Regions from separate parts of the Arthrobacter sp. B3I9 genome, predicted to be linked through region 4. Evidence: riboswitches for the same ligand, from Rfam matches in the RefSeq annotation. Region 4 holds a riboswitch; each other region holds the start of a gene.

The links. Region 4 has a riboswitch for S-adenosylmethionine ahead of QFZ65_RS14905 (bifunctional o-acetylhomoserine/o-acetylserine sulfhydrylase). Riboswitches for the same ligand answer to the same signal wherever they lie in the genome.
Region 1: linked by a shared signal. The riboswitch ahead of QFZ65_RS19110 (AmiS/UreI transporter) and the one ahead of QFZ65_RS14905 (bifunctional o-acetylhomoserine/o-acetylserine sulfhydrylase) in region 4 are both predicted to bind S-adenosylmethionine.
Region 2: linked by a shared signal. The riboswitch ahead of QFZ65_RS07585 (aminotransferase class V-fold PLP-dependent enzyme) and the one ahead of QFZ65_RS14905 (bifunctional o-acetylhomoserine/o-acetylserine sulfhydrylase) in region 4 are both predicted to bind S-adenosylmethionine.
Region 3: linked by a shared signal. The riboswitch ahead of QFZ65_RS02750 (DUF1737 domain-containing protein) and the one ahead of QFZ65_RS14905 (bifunctional o-acetylhomoserine/o-acetylserine sulfhydrylase) in region 4 are both predicted to bind S-adenosylmethionine.

What each region holds. Positions count from the first base shown of each region.
Region 1 is NZ_JAUSYO010000001.1:2,608,708-2,612,056, forward strand. It holds gene QFZ65_RS12270 (amidase family protein) at 1-234, shown strand, start outside; gene QFZ65_RS12275 (Bcr/CflA family efflux MFS transporter) at 339-1,226, shown strand; gene QFZ65_RS12280 (hypothetical protein) at 1,226-1,612, shown strand; SAM riboswitch class IV at 1,718-1,831, shown strand; partial or broken gene QFZ65_RS19110 (AmiS/UreI transporter) at 1,871-1,966, shown strand; partial or broken gene QFZ65_RS19115 (AmiS/UreI family transporter) at 2,074-2,208, shown strand; gene QFZ65_RS12290 (hypothetical protein) at 2,304-2,507, shown strand; gene QFZ65_RS12295 (acyl-CoA dehydrogenase family protein) at 2,566-3,069, shown strand; gene QFZ65_RS12300 (hypothetical protein) at 3,104-3,349, shown strand, end outside.
Region 2 is NZ_JAUSYO010000001.1:1,608,116-1,611,464, reverse strand. It holds gene QFZ65_RS07595 (ribosome small subunit-dependent GTPase A) at 1-673, shown strand, start outside; gene hisN (histidinol-phosphatase) at 731-1,543, shown strand; SAM riboswitch class IV at 1,630-1,743, shown strand; gene QFZ65_RS07585 (aminotransferase class V-fold PLP-dependent enzyme) at 1,778-3,226, shown strand; gene QFZ65_RS07580 (class I SAM-dependent methyltransferase) at 3,298-3,349, shown strand, end outside.
Region 3 is NZ_JAUSYO010000001.1:567,539-570,887, reverse strand. It holds gene QFZ65_RS02755 (ATP-grasp domain-containing protein) at 1-467, opposite strand, end outside; SAM riboswitch class IV at 1,278-1,394, shown strand; gene QFZ65_RS02750 (DUF1737 domain-containing protein) at 1,493-1,741, shown strand; gene QFZ65_RS02745 (rhodanese-like domain-containing protein) at 1,738-2,157, shown strand; gene QFZ65_RS02740 (O-succinylhomoserine sulfhydrylase) at 2,158-3,349, shown strand, end outside.
Region 4 is NZ_JAUSYO010000001.1:3,199,084-3,202,432, forward strand. It holds gene QFZ65_RS14900 (homoserine O-acetyltransferase) at 1-412, opposite strand, end outside; SAM riboswitch class IV at 423-538, opposite strand; gene QFZ65_RS14905 (bifunctional o-acetylhomoserine/o-acetylserine sulfhydrylase) at 664-1,980, opposite strand; SAM riboswitch class IV at 2,046-2,161, opposite strand; gene QFZ65_RS14910 (VOC family protein) at 2,364-3,002, shown strand; gene QFZ65_RS14915 (CPBP family intramembrane glutamic endopeptidase) at 3,102-3,349, opposite strand, start outside.

The sequences.
Region 1 (3,349 bases), 590 kb from region 4:
GGTGCTGCCGACATCCTGCTCTGCCCCACCTCACCCGTCACCGCCCCGCGCATCGGCCAGCGAGAAGGCTTCGCCGCGGGACGGAAAACCGTATGGGAAATCGCGCTGGCCTTAACTGGGCCCTTCAGCGTGCTCGGCTGCCCGGCACTGTCCAAACCGGCGGGAGTAAACGAGCACGGGATGCCCGTGGGAGTACAGCTCGTCGGACGTCACGGCACCGAGGAACCCTGTTAGCCCCTGGACCCATCCAGAGTGTTCAGGTCGGACCCGGTGAATGGCGTAAGCCACATTTCGGACCTACCTCCTGCGCTCCTTCACTCGGAAGTTAAGCTTTCGTCATGACGGATCCGTCCCACTCCCACGGCACCAGCAGGCAGGCACCCCGCAGCTTCAAGTACGTCCTCATGCTTGGCGCCTTGGCCGCGCTTCCAGCCCTGACCACGGACATGTACCTGCCCTCCTTGCCCGCCGTGGAGGCCGTTTTCCAAACCACCCAGACCGCCGTCCAGTTGACGTTGTCCGGAACCCTCGTCGGTGCTGGCATCGGTCAGCTTGTCATCGGACCCTTTTCTGATCGGTTCGGACGACGGCTGCCGCTGGTCGTTGGCATTTCGCTGCACGTGGTCATTTCATTGCTGTGCTCCATTACGCCGGACATCGCAACGCTGACGGGGCTGCGTGTGCTGCAGGGTTTCTTTAACGCAGCGGCCGCCGTGGTGGCCCTCGCCGTCATCCGTGATCGCTTCGTCGGTTCCGCTGCCGCCCAGTTGCTATCCCGGCTGATGCTGGTCATCGGCGTTGCACCGCTCCTGGCCCCCACCGTAGGCCAGGCCATCTCTGGCCTCTGGAACTGGCGCGCCGTCTTCTATGCGCTGGCGCTTATCGGGATGGTCCTGGTGGCAATCGTCTGGAAATTCATGCCGGAGACGCTGCCGGAGGATCGGCGCCGTCCGGGCCACCCCAGGCATGTTGCCGGAGCCTACTGGTCCCTGCTGCGGGACAAGCACTTTATGGCGCTGGCCGTCATCCCCGGGCTTGGGCTGGCCCTGATCATGAGTTACGTCGTGGTTCCCCCTTCGTCTTCCAGAACGAATACGGCCTTACCGCCCGGCAATTCGCCCTCGTTTTCGCCCTCAGCGGCGCCGCGCTTGTCCTGTCGGCGCAGCTCAGTGCCGCCCTGGTTCGAAAATCCCCGCCGGCCCGCCTCCTGCGCACAGCCCTCTTAGTGCAGCTGGGCCTCGCCCTGGTACTGCTCGTCGTGGTAGTTACGGGTGCCGGCGGCCCGTTCGGCCTGCTGGCCGGACTGTGGCTGGTCCTTGCAGCCCAAGGCATGATTCCGGCCAACGCCTCCATATTGGCCCTGCAGAAGTACGGCCACATGGCGGGTACGGCGGCCGCAGTTATTGGCGCCCTCCAGTCCGGCGTCGCCGGACTCATCAGCCCCCTGGTGGGGGTTCTGGGCGGAAATGCACTGTCGATGGTTGCCGTTATGATCGGCAACTGCGCCCTAGCGGTGACTGTGCTTGCGGCGGGAACTGCCGCGTACCGGAAGGGTGGCTGGCCGGAACACGCGGAACGCGATGATGACCAGCGGGTCAATGCCGACGATTAGGGGACTCTTCCCCCGCGGCAAACGCTGAGCGCCTTCGCTGCCTCCCTTCATACGGAGTCAACTTTCTTGTGGCGCCCGACCCGCGCCCATAGTGTCCTAGTTACAGATCATGAGTTCCAGCACTGAGCCCTGGCTTGTTGGACGGCAACCCTCTTCGTGGTGGGGTGCCCCAGGTGAAGATCCGGCCGCTTCGCAAGAGCGTTGCGGCAAGCATCGAGCCCCGCTTCAGCGTGACGTCCTCGTGGACGGAAAAATCCCATGTCTTATATCTGCCTGATCCTCTCCGGCGCTGCCCTCCTGATCAACGCCCTCGGCCTTCTGGGCCGCATTCCGGCCCGTGACAGCGGCGTTTTCAACATCGTCATCGGCACCCTTCAGCTGGTGCTGGCCGTGCTCCTGGCTGCTGCCGCCGGGGTGACCGTGAACTGCTGCTGGGAGCTGCCGGCGTCGTCCTTTTCGGCATCACGTACCTCTACGTCGGGCTCAACGCCGTGCTTAACCTCGAGTCGGCCGGGGTCGGCTGGTTCTGCGCCCTGGTAGCTCTCCTCGCCGTCTTCTACTCTGCCGCCAACATTGCAAAAGACCCCTTCTTGTCGGTGCTGTGGCTGAGCTGGGCGGTCCTGTTGTCCCTGTTCTTCTTTGTTCTAGCCGGGGAAAGTCCTCCCTCTCGGCATTCACCGGCCGGGCGGCCGTGCTCACAGGACAAATCACGACGACGGCGCCGGCGCTGCTGGGGCTCAGCGGCGCGTGGCCGGCGGGATGGTTCCTGGCGGGCATCACCGCCGTCGTCATCGCCGGCCTGTTCACTGCGGCCCTGGCCATCAGCAAGTCCGGAGGTCCACGGAATCCTGCCAGCCCCGTACCAGCCGCAGCGGCCCAACCCATCTCCGCTTAAACGCTCTCCAACGATCAGCGCATTTGATTCCCACCCAGCGTTCACGAAAGGCAATCCCATGACATCACTAGCCGCCGCCACCGACCAGGTCGACTACGAGACCCTCGCCAACCGGTTCCGTCCCATCTTCGCAAGGATTGCCGAAGGCGCCAGCGCGCGCGAACAGGACCACCGGCTGCCCTTTGCCGAAATCAAGGAACTCACGCAGGCAGGCTTCGGTGCCCTCCGTGTTCCCGTGTCCGACGGCGGGTCCGGCGCCTCCCTGCCCCAGCTCTTCCGCCTGCTCACCGAACTCGCCGCAGCCGATTCCAACATTCCGCAGGCCCTGCGCGGCCACTTCGCGTTCGTCGAGGACCGCCTGGTCTCCACCGGCGCTCAGCGCGCCGTGTGGCTGGAACGATTCGTAAAGGGCGAGATCGCCGGCAACTCCTGGACCAAGGTGGGCACCGTCAAAATCGGCGACGTCATCACCAAGGTCAGCCCGGACCCGGAAAGCACCACCGGCGGTTTCCGGATCAACGGCACCAAGTACTACCGGCAGCATCTTCGCAGACTGGATTGACACCTTCGCGCAGCGCACCGATAACGACGTCAAGGTGATCGCCGTCGTCAACGCCCACCAGCCCGGGGTCACACACTCCGACGACTGGGACGGCTTCGGCCAGCGCACCACAGGCTCCGGCACCAGCACGTTCACGGACGCAGCGGTCGAGGCCGAAAACGTCATCGACTTCGACACCCGATTCAAGTACCAGACAGCGTTCTACCAAGCCGTACTCCTGGCCGTGCTGGCCGGAAGCATCAAGGCCGCCGAACGGGAAATCGCCGCCGAGGTCCGCAAC
Region 2 (3,349 bases), 1.6 Mb from region 4:
CGTGGCGGCCTACGACGCCGGCATCGAGCCGCTGCTGCTGGTGACCAAGGCTGACGTCAAGGACCCGGCCGAGCTGCTCTCCAACTACCGGCACCTGGAGTTCCCGGTCATCATCAGCAAGACGGCGGATTCTGCCGCCTCGGGCATCGACGCGCGCTCCGACGACGGGTTGTCGGCCAGGCTGGACAAGGACGCGGTGTCTCAGCTGCGCGGCTACCTCGACGGCAAGGTCACCGTCATGCTCGGCCACTCCGGCGTCGGAAAGTCCACCATGGTCAATGCCCTCACCGGCGCCGAGCGCGCCACCGGCGGCGTCAACGCCGTGACCGGACGCGGACGCCACACCTCATCCTCAGCCCTTGCCCTCAAGGTCAACGACGCGCCGGCCGGCAGCTGGATTATCGACACCCCCGGCATTCGCTCCTTCGGCCTGGCACACGTGGATCCGGACCGGATTCTCCGGTCCTTTCCGGATCTCGAGCCCGGTACGGACGCCTGCGAGCGTGGATGCAAGCACGACTCCAGCGCCGTCAACTGCGGCGTCGACGCCTGGGTGGCGGCAGGGCACGCGGGACCTTCCGGACCGGCCCGGCTCGCCTCCCTTCGCCGCCTGCTCGGCACGGATCCGCGGATGGAAGCGCAGGACGTCAAGGAACTCGGTACCGTTTCGTAGCTGGCCGGGAACGTGGCCTTCCGGCGTTGGAGCCTGCTTTGGCGGTAGTTTGGAACCATGAGTCAACCCGCTTCAAGCTACAACGATGACCTGCGCCTCGCCCATGTACTGGCAGATTCCGTGGATTCCCAGACCATGAGCCGCTTCAAGGCGCTCGACCTTCGGATCGAGACGAAGCCCGACCTGACCCCGGTCACCGACGCTGACAAGTCCGCCGAGGAAGCCATCCGGGGCCAGCTGTCGCGCTCCCGCCCGCGGGACGCCGTCCTCGGCGAAGAGTTCGGCAGCTCCGGGCACGGCTCCCGGCGCTGGATCATCGATCCCATCGACGGGACCAAAAACTTTGTCCGTGGCGTCCCCGTCTGGGCCACCCTGATCGCCCTCGTGGACGAGGGCGAGCCCGTGGTCGGCGTCGTCAGTGCCCCGGCACTGGGCAAGCGCTGGTGGGCGGCGAAGGGTGCCGGCGCCTACACCGGCCGCTCCCTCGCGTCCGCGACGCGGCTGAAAGTCTCCAACGTTTCGGAACTTTCGGACGCCTCCCTGTCCTACTCGAGCCTGGGCGGCTGGAAGCAACGCGGAAACCTTGACGAGTTCATCGGACTGACCGAGGAAGTCTGGCGGACCCGCGCCTACGGCGACTTCTGGTCCTACTGCCTGGTGGCGGAGGGCGCCGTCGACATCGCCTGCGAGCCCGAACTGAACCTGTACGACATGGCCGCCCTCGTCCCGATCGTCACGGAAGCCGGCGGCCGCTTCACCTCCCTCGAGGGAGAGGACGGGCCGTTCGGCGGCAACGCCCTCGCCACCAACTCCATCCTCCACTCCGAGGTCCTCAAGCGCCTGAACCCCGGCCTCGACGACCTCCTCTAGAGGCAAGCCGGAGCCGCCCGTAACAAAACGCTTCATATTCCGGCACGCCTTTTCGGCGGCAGCAGGCATGTCCTACGCTCGAAGCAGGTCACGAGTGCCAGCGCTAAACCCCGGTTTGCTGGCCGGCAACCCTCCATTCGCGGCGGGGTGCCCCGGGTGACGACCTGGCCGGTCCGGAACGGACCCGGCAAGCGCGGATCCCCGAGGCAGGGGGTCCTTTTCAAGCGAGGTCCCATGACGACTGCAACCTTTCCCGCCACCCCCGGTTTCGGCTCCGCTTCAGAGACGCCGCGCGATGACCGATTCGCCGTCGCCGTCCGGCCGCTCGCAGCGGTGACCGGAGCCGAAATCCAGGCGCCCCTGATCCAGGGCGGCCACGTCCGCTACGCCAACCTCGACTACGGCGCGTCCGCCCCGGCGCTGTCCGTGGTGTCGGCCTACCTGAACGAAATCCTGCCGTTCTACGCCAGCGTCCACCGCGGCGCAGGATATGCCTCACAGATCAGCACCTCGGTCTACGAGAACGCCCGCAACATCGTCCGGAACTTCGTTCGCGGACGGGCCGATGACTCGGTCATTTTCACCCGCAACACCACCGATTCACTGAACTTGCTGGCCGGCTGCCTGCCGGTCGAGAACGGCCGGCACACCGGCGAGGTGCTCTACCTCGACATCGAACACCACGCCAACCTGCTGCCGTGGCAGACCGTGCCGCACCACAGCGTCGTGGCCGCGCCCACCATCGCGGAGACCCTCGACGCGCTGCGCGGGCAACTCGCGGGCGGGGGCATCAGCTTGCTGGCGGTCACCGGCGCCTCGAACGTCACCGGCGAGATCCTGCCGGTCCGCGCGCTGGCCGCCCTGGCCCATGAGTACGGCGCGCGGATCGTCGTCGACGCCGCCCAGCTTGCCCCGCACCGCCGGATCGACATCGCCGCGGACGACGTCGACTACCTCGCCTTTTCCGGCCACAAACTCTACGCGCCGTTCGGCGCGGGCGTGTTGGTTGGCCGGCCTGACTGGCTCGACGCCGGCACCCCGCACCTGGCCGGCGGCGGCGCGGTCAGCGACGCGCGGCTCGACACCGTCAGCTGGACCACCGGCCCGGCACGGCACGAGGGCGGCTCGCCGAACGTGCTTGGCGCTGCCACCCTGGCGCGGGCCACCCAGGTGATCACGGCCCTGGACCAGACACAGTGGCACGCCCACGAGAACGCCATCCGCGCCTTCCTCGTCGAGGGGCTTCGCCGGATCGACGGCGTGAGCGTGCACCAGATTTTCGCGGACAGCGGCGCCGTAGCCGGTCGTGAAGACACCGGCCCGGGCACAATCGGCGTCGTCAACTTCTCGGTGGAAGGCTACGACGCCGGTTTGGTGGCGGCGTACCTTTCCGCCGAGCACGGGATCGGCCTGCGCGACGGCCGGTTCTGCGCGCACCCGTTGCTCAAGCGGCTGGGGCTGCCCTCCGGTTCCCTGCGGGCCAGCTTCGGCCTTGGCTCCCGGCTCGAGGATGCGCAGCGGCTCCTCGCCGGAATCCAGGAGCTGCGGCAGACCGGCCTCGGCTGGGACTACGTGGTGGATGCGGGCCGCTGGGTCCCGTCCAATGACCACCGCATTTATCCGCACTGGGCACCGAACACCCCGGGGACCGCGGGTGCCGCTCCCTGTGCGGTTGTGGAGTAGGCGGGACTCCGGGCTGGTCCGCATGCGGTAAATTCGAAAGGTACCAGCCGACCTGCCGAAGGAGATCGCACGTGGCACGCGGCGGCCCCAAACTGCACAGTGGCCCCAAGCTGCACAGTGGGC
Region 3 (3,349 bases), 2.6 Mb from region 4:
TTGCGCGGAAGCCGCGGCCGGACGACCAAGGGGCCGTCCATCGCGTCCATGGCCGCGTCGGCGTCGGGATAATCCCCGGGAACGCCGAAGCGCGGGACCGGGACGCCCGCTGAGCGGAGTTGCCATGCGGTGAAGAGCCTGTCGCTGGCCAAGGCCACAGGACCGGGGTCTGCAACGATGACGCGGACGTCACCGCCGAATCCGGCCCGGGCTGCCGAGAGGTGAATCAGTTCCTCGCTGGAGGTCGGAATGAGGAGATTGATGCCCTCGCGGACCACGAGGCGCCGCAGCACTGGAACCATTTCGGGGTCGGTCGCGGAGGGCACCCGCACCGCGTCGAAGCAGGCGCCAGCTGGCAGTTCACGGCTATCGGCTCCCAGGAAAGGTATGTCTCGGGACCTCAACTGCGCTGCGAGTGCACGGCCGGCAGGGCTGCCGGCGCCGGTGATCAGGACGCGGGGTTTCACGGTTTCTCCATTCAGTGCCGAGGCGATATGCAAAGCCCGGCACGCCCGAGTGACACTTCCTCAACCAGCTGCGGCCTTGCACCTTGAGGCCGCCATGCGCCGCGGCCTCTATTCACCAGTAAAAGCGAGCGGCCTATCACAACGCCCGAGTAGCGGATACTCGAAACTGTCCCCCGCGCGCATACTGTGGCGGCGCACGGTACGTGGATTCGGCCTGCGGCTACCCAGAGGAGGCTCACCGGCCCGGCCTGCAGGGGCGTCCCGCGTTGGTCTCACCGGAGGGGGGAGCATGTCCAACGGCTCCTGCGCAGGAATGAGCATGTCCGGCGTTGGCCTTGCTCGACGGAGAGCATGCCCACCGGCCCAGTGCAGCACTGGACATATCCCGCGGTGGCCTTGCTCGCGGGAGAGCATGTCCACCGGGCCCGCGAACGGACGGACATAATGCCCCTATGTCCACTGCTGCGGCCGGGAAGAGGGCATGTCCACCGGCCGAGTGCGGGAATGAGCATGTCCGGCGTTGGCCTTGCTCGCGGGAGAGCATGTCCACCGGGCCCGTGAACGGACGGACATGATGCCCCTATGTCCACTGCTGCAGCCGAGGAGAGGGCATGTCCACCGGCGAGGGGCGGCTGCCCCGCACCGGACAGCGGGCCGGGGCCGCGGGGCACCGGACAGCGGGCCGGGGCGTCGGGGGCCGGGGCGTCCGCGTCCGCGTTCGTTCCGGCACGCGGGTGGTGGTCGCACCGGTTACGGAACATGACGGCGACGGCGGTGCTCGCCCCTGGCGCAGGTGTTACGTTTTTGGGGAGTAATGAGAACCGGTGCCAAGCCCTGACTGGCCGGTCGGCAACCCTCCCTTTTTCGCGGCGGGGTGCCTCAGGTGACTACTCGGCATATCGACCATTCGAGCTGCAAGCGTGAGAAGAAGGAGTATCGTCGTGCCCGAGGCTTCTGCCCCAACTGTTCCAAACACAGCAACCGCGCCGTCCCCTGCCGTCCCCGGTGTTGCCCCGGACGAAAGGCTGGCCTACCGCCTCTTCACCGGTCCCGACGACCGCTCCTTCTGCGAGCGCGTTTCCGCGGCGCTGGCAGAGGGTTACGTTTTGCACGGCAGCCCGTCGGCGACGTTCAACGGCAGCACAGTGATCGTGGCACAGGCCGTTGTGTTGCCCGCCGCCATTGCGAGGGCCGGCGCCGCCGTCGCGGACGCTGTGGAAGGCCTGGAAATAGACGGTTTCGGCTACGAAGAGACAACCGAGGGACTCTCATGAGCTACGCCGGAGACCTCAGCCCACAGGAGGCCTGGGCAAAGCTCGAGGCCGGGGCCGTCCTCGTCGATGTCCGCACGCAGTCCGAGTGGACCTATGTCGGCGTCCCTGACACCGCGTCCGCAAACGACCGGCACAACGATCCGCTGTTCATACAGTGGAACCTGGCGGGGGGCATCCCCAACTCGAAGTTCGTGGAGCAGCTGAAAGAACAGGCCCCCAATGCTGCCGGGACGGAATACCTGTTCCTGTGCCGTTCCGGCGTCCGCTCCGTCGCCGCCGCCCGCGCCGCGTCGGAGGCCGGCTTCGTCGCCTACAACGTCCTGGAGGGCTTCGAGGGCGTACCGGACCAATATGGTGAACGGAGCGTCAACGGCTGGAAGAACCGCGGCCTTCCCACCAGGCTTGGAAAGATCTAAGTGGGCTTCAATCCTGACGCCGCAGACTGGAGTGCCGAAACCCAGGCGGTCCGAGGGGGTCTCGACCGCACCGGCTTCCAGGAAACCACCGAGCCGGTTTTCCTCAGCTCCGGCTTCGTCTACGAATCCGCCGCCGCCGCGGAACGCGCCTTCACGGGTGAGGACGACAGGTTCGTTTACTCCCGGTACGGCAACCCGTCGGTGGCCACTTTCCAGGAACGGCTCCGGCTGCTGGAGGGCACCGAGGCATGCTTTGCGACGGCGTCCGGCATGTCCGCGGTCTTCACCGCACTCGGCGCCCTGCTTGGCGCCGGCGACCGCGTGGTTGCAGCCCGCTCGCTGTTCGGCTCCTGCTTCGTGATCCTCAACGACGTCCTGCCCCGCTGGGGCGTGGAGACGGTCTTCGTGGACGGGCCGGATCTGGAGCAATGGCGCCTGGCGTTGGCCGAGCCGACGACGGCGGTCTTCTTCGAGTCGCCGTCGAACCCGATGCAGGAAATCGTGGACATCGCCGCCGTGAGCGCATTGGCACACGCCGCCGGCGCTACGGTCGTCGTCGACAACGTCTTCGCCACCCCGCTGTTGCAGCGCTGCGGAGACCTGGGGGCCGACGTCGTGGTCTACTCCGGCACGAAGCACATCGACGGCCAGGGCAGAGTGCTCGGCGGGGCAATCCTGGGCACCAGGGAATTCATCGAGGGCCCGGTCAAGCAGCTGATGCGCCACACCGGTCCGGCGCTTTCGGCGTTCAACGCCTGGGTGCTCACGAAGGGCCTGGAGACAATGGCCCTGAGGGTGAACCATTCCTCCGCATCGGCCCTGCGGCTGGCCGAGTGGCTCGAGGAGCAGGCGGCGGTCAACTGGGTGAAGTATCCGCTGCTGCCATCGCACCCGCAGTACGAGCTGGCGGCGAAGCAAATGAAGTCGGGCGGCACCGTACTGACGCTGGAGCTGTCACCTTCCCCCGGACGCTCCGCGAAAGAGGCAGCCTTCGCGCTTTTGGATGCGCTGCGGATCATCGACATCTCCAATAACCTGGGGGATGCCAAATCACTGATTACCCATCCCGCGACGACGACGCACCGCGCCATGGGGCCGGAGGGCCGCGCGGCGATCGGCCTCAGCGACGGGGTGGTGCGGCTTTCCGTGGGCCTGGAAGACGTTGACGATCTGATCCGCGACCTCGGCCAGG
Region 4 (3,349 bases):
CCGTCGTGTCCCGCAGGGTCACGAGCGGGAAGCGGGAGCCCCAGGGCTTTCCGTCCGGAGCGGGCGTGGAGGGTCCGGTGGAACCGTAGCAGCCGCCGAGGATATTGATGGAGACCACAAAGTACCGCTCGGTGTCCACGGGCGCGCCGGGGCCCGCAAGCTGTTCCCACCAGCCCGGCTCCCCGCTGGCGCCGCGGGTGACGTGCGTGTCGCCGGTCAGCGCATGCTCGATCAGGACCGCGTTGGAGCGGTCCGCGTTGAGGGTTCCCCACGTCTCGTAGGCGAGGGTGACGTCGGGCAGCCGGGAGCCGGATTCAAGCTCCAGGTCACTGATGCGGATGTACTGGACCGTCCCGTCGGGAACGGTGGTGGTGCTAACGGGTGCACCCGTACGGGCGGCGGCAATTGTCATTGGGGACCTCACTTCGCGCTTGCCCGCCGTCGGCAGACCGGCAGGCCAGGTCTTCACCCGGGGCACCCCGCCGCAAAAGGAGGGTTGCCGGCCAGCAAGCCGGGGCTGGCGCTGGCACTCATGACCTGTGTCGAGTTTACGAAAGGTGGCGCGCCTGTGGCCAAGAATGTGACGGTTATGTGACTACCCGCCGTTCCGGTGCCCGGTATTGGACCCGGGCACCGGAACGGCCCCGGGCACCGGAATACGGGTCAGTCGGCCTTGGCCGCGCGGAAGCCGGCATCAAGGTCCGCGAGGATGTCGTCGATGTGCTCCAGTCCGACCGAAAGCCGCACAAGGCCCGGATGGACGCCGGCGACCGTCTGCTGTTCCGGCGACAGCTGGCTGTGCGTGGTCGACGCCGGGTGGATGACCAGCGAGCGCACGTCCCCGATGTTCGCCACGTGGGAGTGCAGCTCCAGGGCATCGACGAAGCGCTTGCCGGCCTCCGCTCCCCCGGCGACCACGAACGACACCACGGCGCCGGTGCCCTTGGGTCCGTACTGGCGGCCGCGCTCATACCAGGGGCTGGACGGCAGCCCCGCGTAGGCGACCGATTCGACGTCGGCCCGGGCCTCAAGCCATTCGGCGACCTTGGTGGCATTGGCGACGTGGCGCTCCATCCGCAGGCTCAAGGTCTCGATGCCCTGGGCGATCAGGAAGGCGTTGAACGGGGAGACGGCCGAGCCCAGGTCGCGCAGCAGCTGGACGCGCGCCTTGAGGATGTAGGACAGGTTCGCGCCGAGGGCACCGTCCTTGCCGAGGTCCCGCGCGTAGACGATGCCGTTGTAGGTGGGGTCCGGGATGTTGAAGCCGGGAAAGCGCTCAGGCTCTGCTCCGAAGTCGAAGTTGCCGGAGTCGACGATCACGCCCGCGATGGCGGCGCCGTGGCCGCCAAGGTACTTGGTGGCCGAGTGCACCACGATGTCCGCCCCCCACTCGATCGGCCGGATCAGGTAGGGGGTGGCAAGGGTGTTGTCCACGATCAGCGGGACGCCGGCCGCGTGCGCCACCGCGGATATGCCCCCGATGTCCAGGACGTCCTGGCGCGGGTTGGACACCACCTCGCCGAAGAAGAGCTTGGTGTTGGGCCGGACGGCGCCGCGCCACTGCTCCAGATCGTCGGGGTCCTGCACGAACGTCACCGAGATCCCGAACTTCTTCAGGGTATGGGCCAGCAGGTTGTAGGTGCCGCCGTACAGGCTGGGGCTGGCGACGATATGGTCGCCGGCCTCCGCGATGTTGAGGATGGCGAACGTCTCCGCGGCCTGGCCGGAGCTGAGCAACAGCGCCGCGAGTCCGCCTTCCAGGCTCGCCACGCGCTGCTCCACCGCGTCCTGCGTGGGATTGCCGATCCGGGTGTAGATCGGCGCTATCTCCGCCAGCGCGAAGCGGTTGGCTGCGCTTTCGGCGCTGGGGAACACGAAGGACGTCGTCTGGTAGATAGGGAGGGAACGGGCGCCGGTGGCGCCGTCCGGCTGCTGGCCGGCGTGGATCTGGCGGGTTTCAAAGGACCAGGCGTTGGACATCGGGATGCTCCTAGGGGACCGGGGCACGCACCGCCCCTGCAGCCGTCGGCCCGGGGTCGGCGCAGGCGCCGCGCTTGCCGGCCGGCGGACGCCGGACGGCCAGGTCTTCACCCGGGGCACCCCACCGCGAAACGAGGGTTGCCGGCCAGCAAGCCGGGGCTGTGCGCTGGCACTCATGACCTGGCTTCAGTGTAGGAACGGTTAGCGGGCCCTGGATAGGTTTATGACGAAGATGAAGTCCGCACTCCGGCCCTGGCCCGGGGGGTACCGCAACGCGCCCCGCCGGGGCTCCGCGGAGCTTCCCGTCGCCCGTAAAACGGCGCCCCGCGGCGGTAAGGGTTACCTAAGCTGAGAGCACCATCACAAAGTGCCAAGATGAGGGCATGCGCATGGATCACGTCTCTTACGCCTGTGAACAGGATGGCCTCGCTGCCACCACCGAACGTATCGCGTCCGCCCTCGGCGTTGAAGCCGTGAAGGGCGGAGTACACCCCCGTTTCGGAACCCGGAACATGATTATCCCGCTCGCTGGACACAAGTACCTGGAGGTCGTGGAGGTCCTGGACCACCCCGCCTCGGACAAGGCGCCCTTCGGCCAAGCCGTCCGGGCCCGGTCCGCGGCCGGCGGCGGCTGGATGGGCTGGTGCGTCGAGGTTGACGACCTGGCACCCTTCGAGGAACGCCTGGGCCGCTCTGCCGTCAACGGGAACCGGAAGTTCCCGGACGGCCGCGAGCTTGTCTGGAAGCAGATCGGCATCCTGGGCCTCATCGCCGATCCGCAGGTGCCGTACATGCTCAAGTGGGAGGGCGATCCGGAACTTCACCCCTCCAACGCCTACCCCAGCGAGGTCAAGATGACGGCACTGACCATTGCCGGTTCCGCAGACCGCGTGACCGAGTGGCTGGGTGAACCGGTGGAGGAACCGCTGGAGGATGTCGCCGTCAATTGGATGGCTCCGCACGGCACGCCGGGCATCCTTTCCGTTACGTTCGAGACTGCCTCCGGGGCCGTCACCATCTAGGCCTCGCCGCCCACCGCACTTCGGCCGCCAGCAAGGGGCGCCAACGATGTCGCCCCTTGCTGGCGGCCGAGATCCTTTAACCCGCCGGAGTCTGACGGCTCAGCCCAGGCCGATGGACTTGCCGAACAGGCTGAAGCCGACGAACGCCACCGTGTCCAGCAGGGCGTGGGCTATGACGAGCGGCATCACGCGGCGGGTGCGGGTATAGACGAGGGCGAACACCACGCCCATCAGCGCATTGCCGATGAACGGGCCAAAGCCCTGGTAGAGGTGGTAGCTGCCGCGGAGCATTGAGCTCGCGAAGATCGCCAGCGGCATGCTCCAGCCGAGCTTGCCGAGCCGGTCCA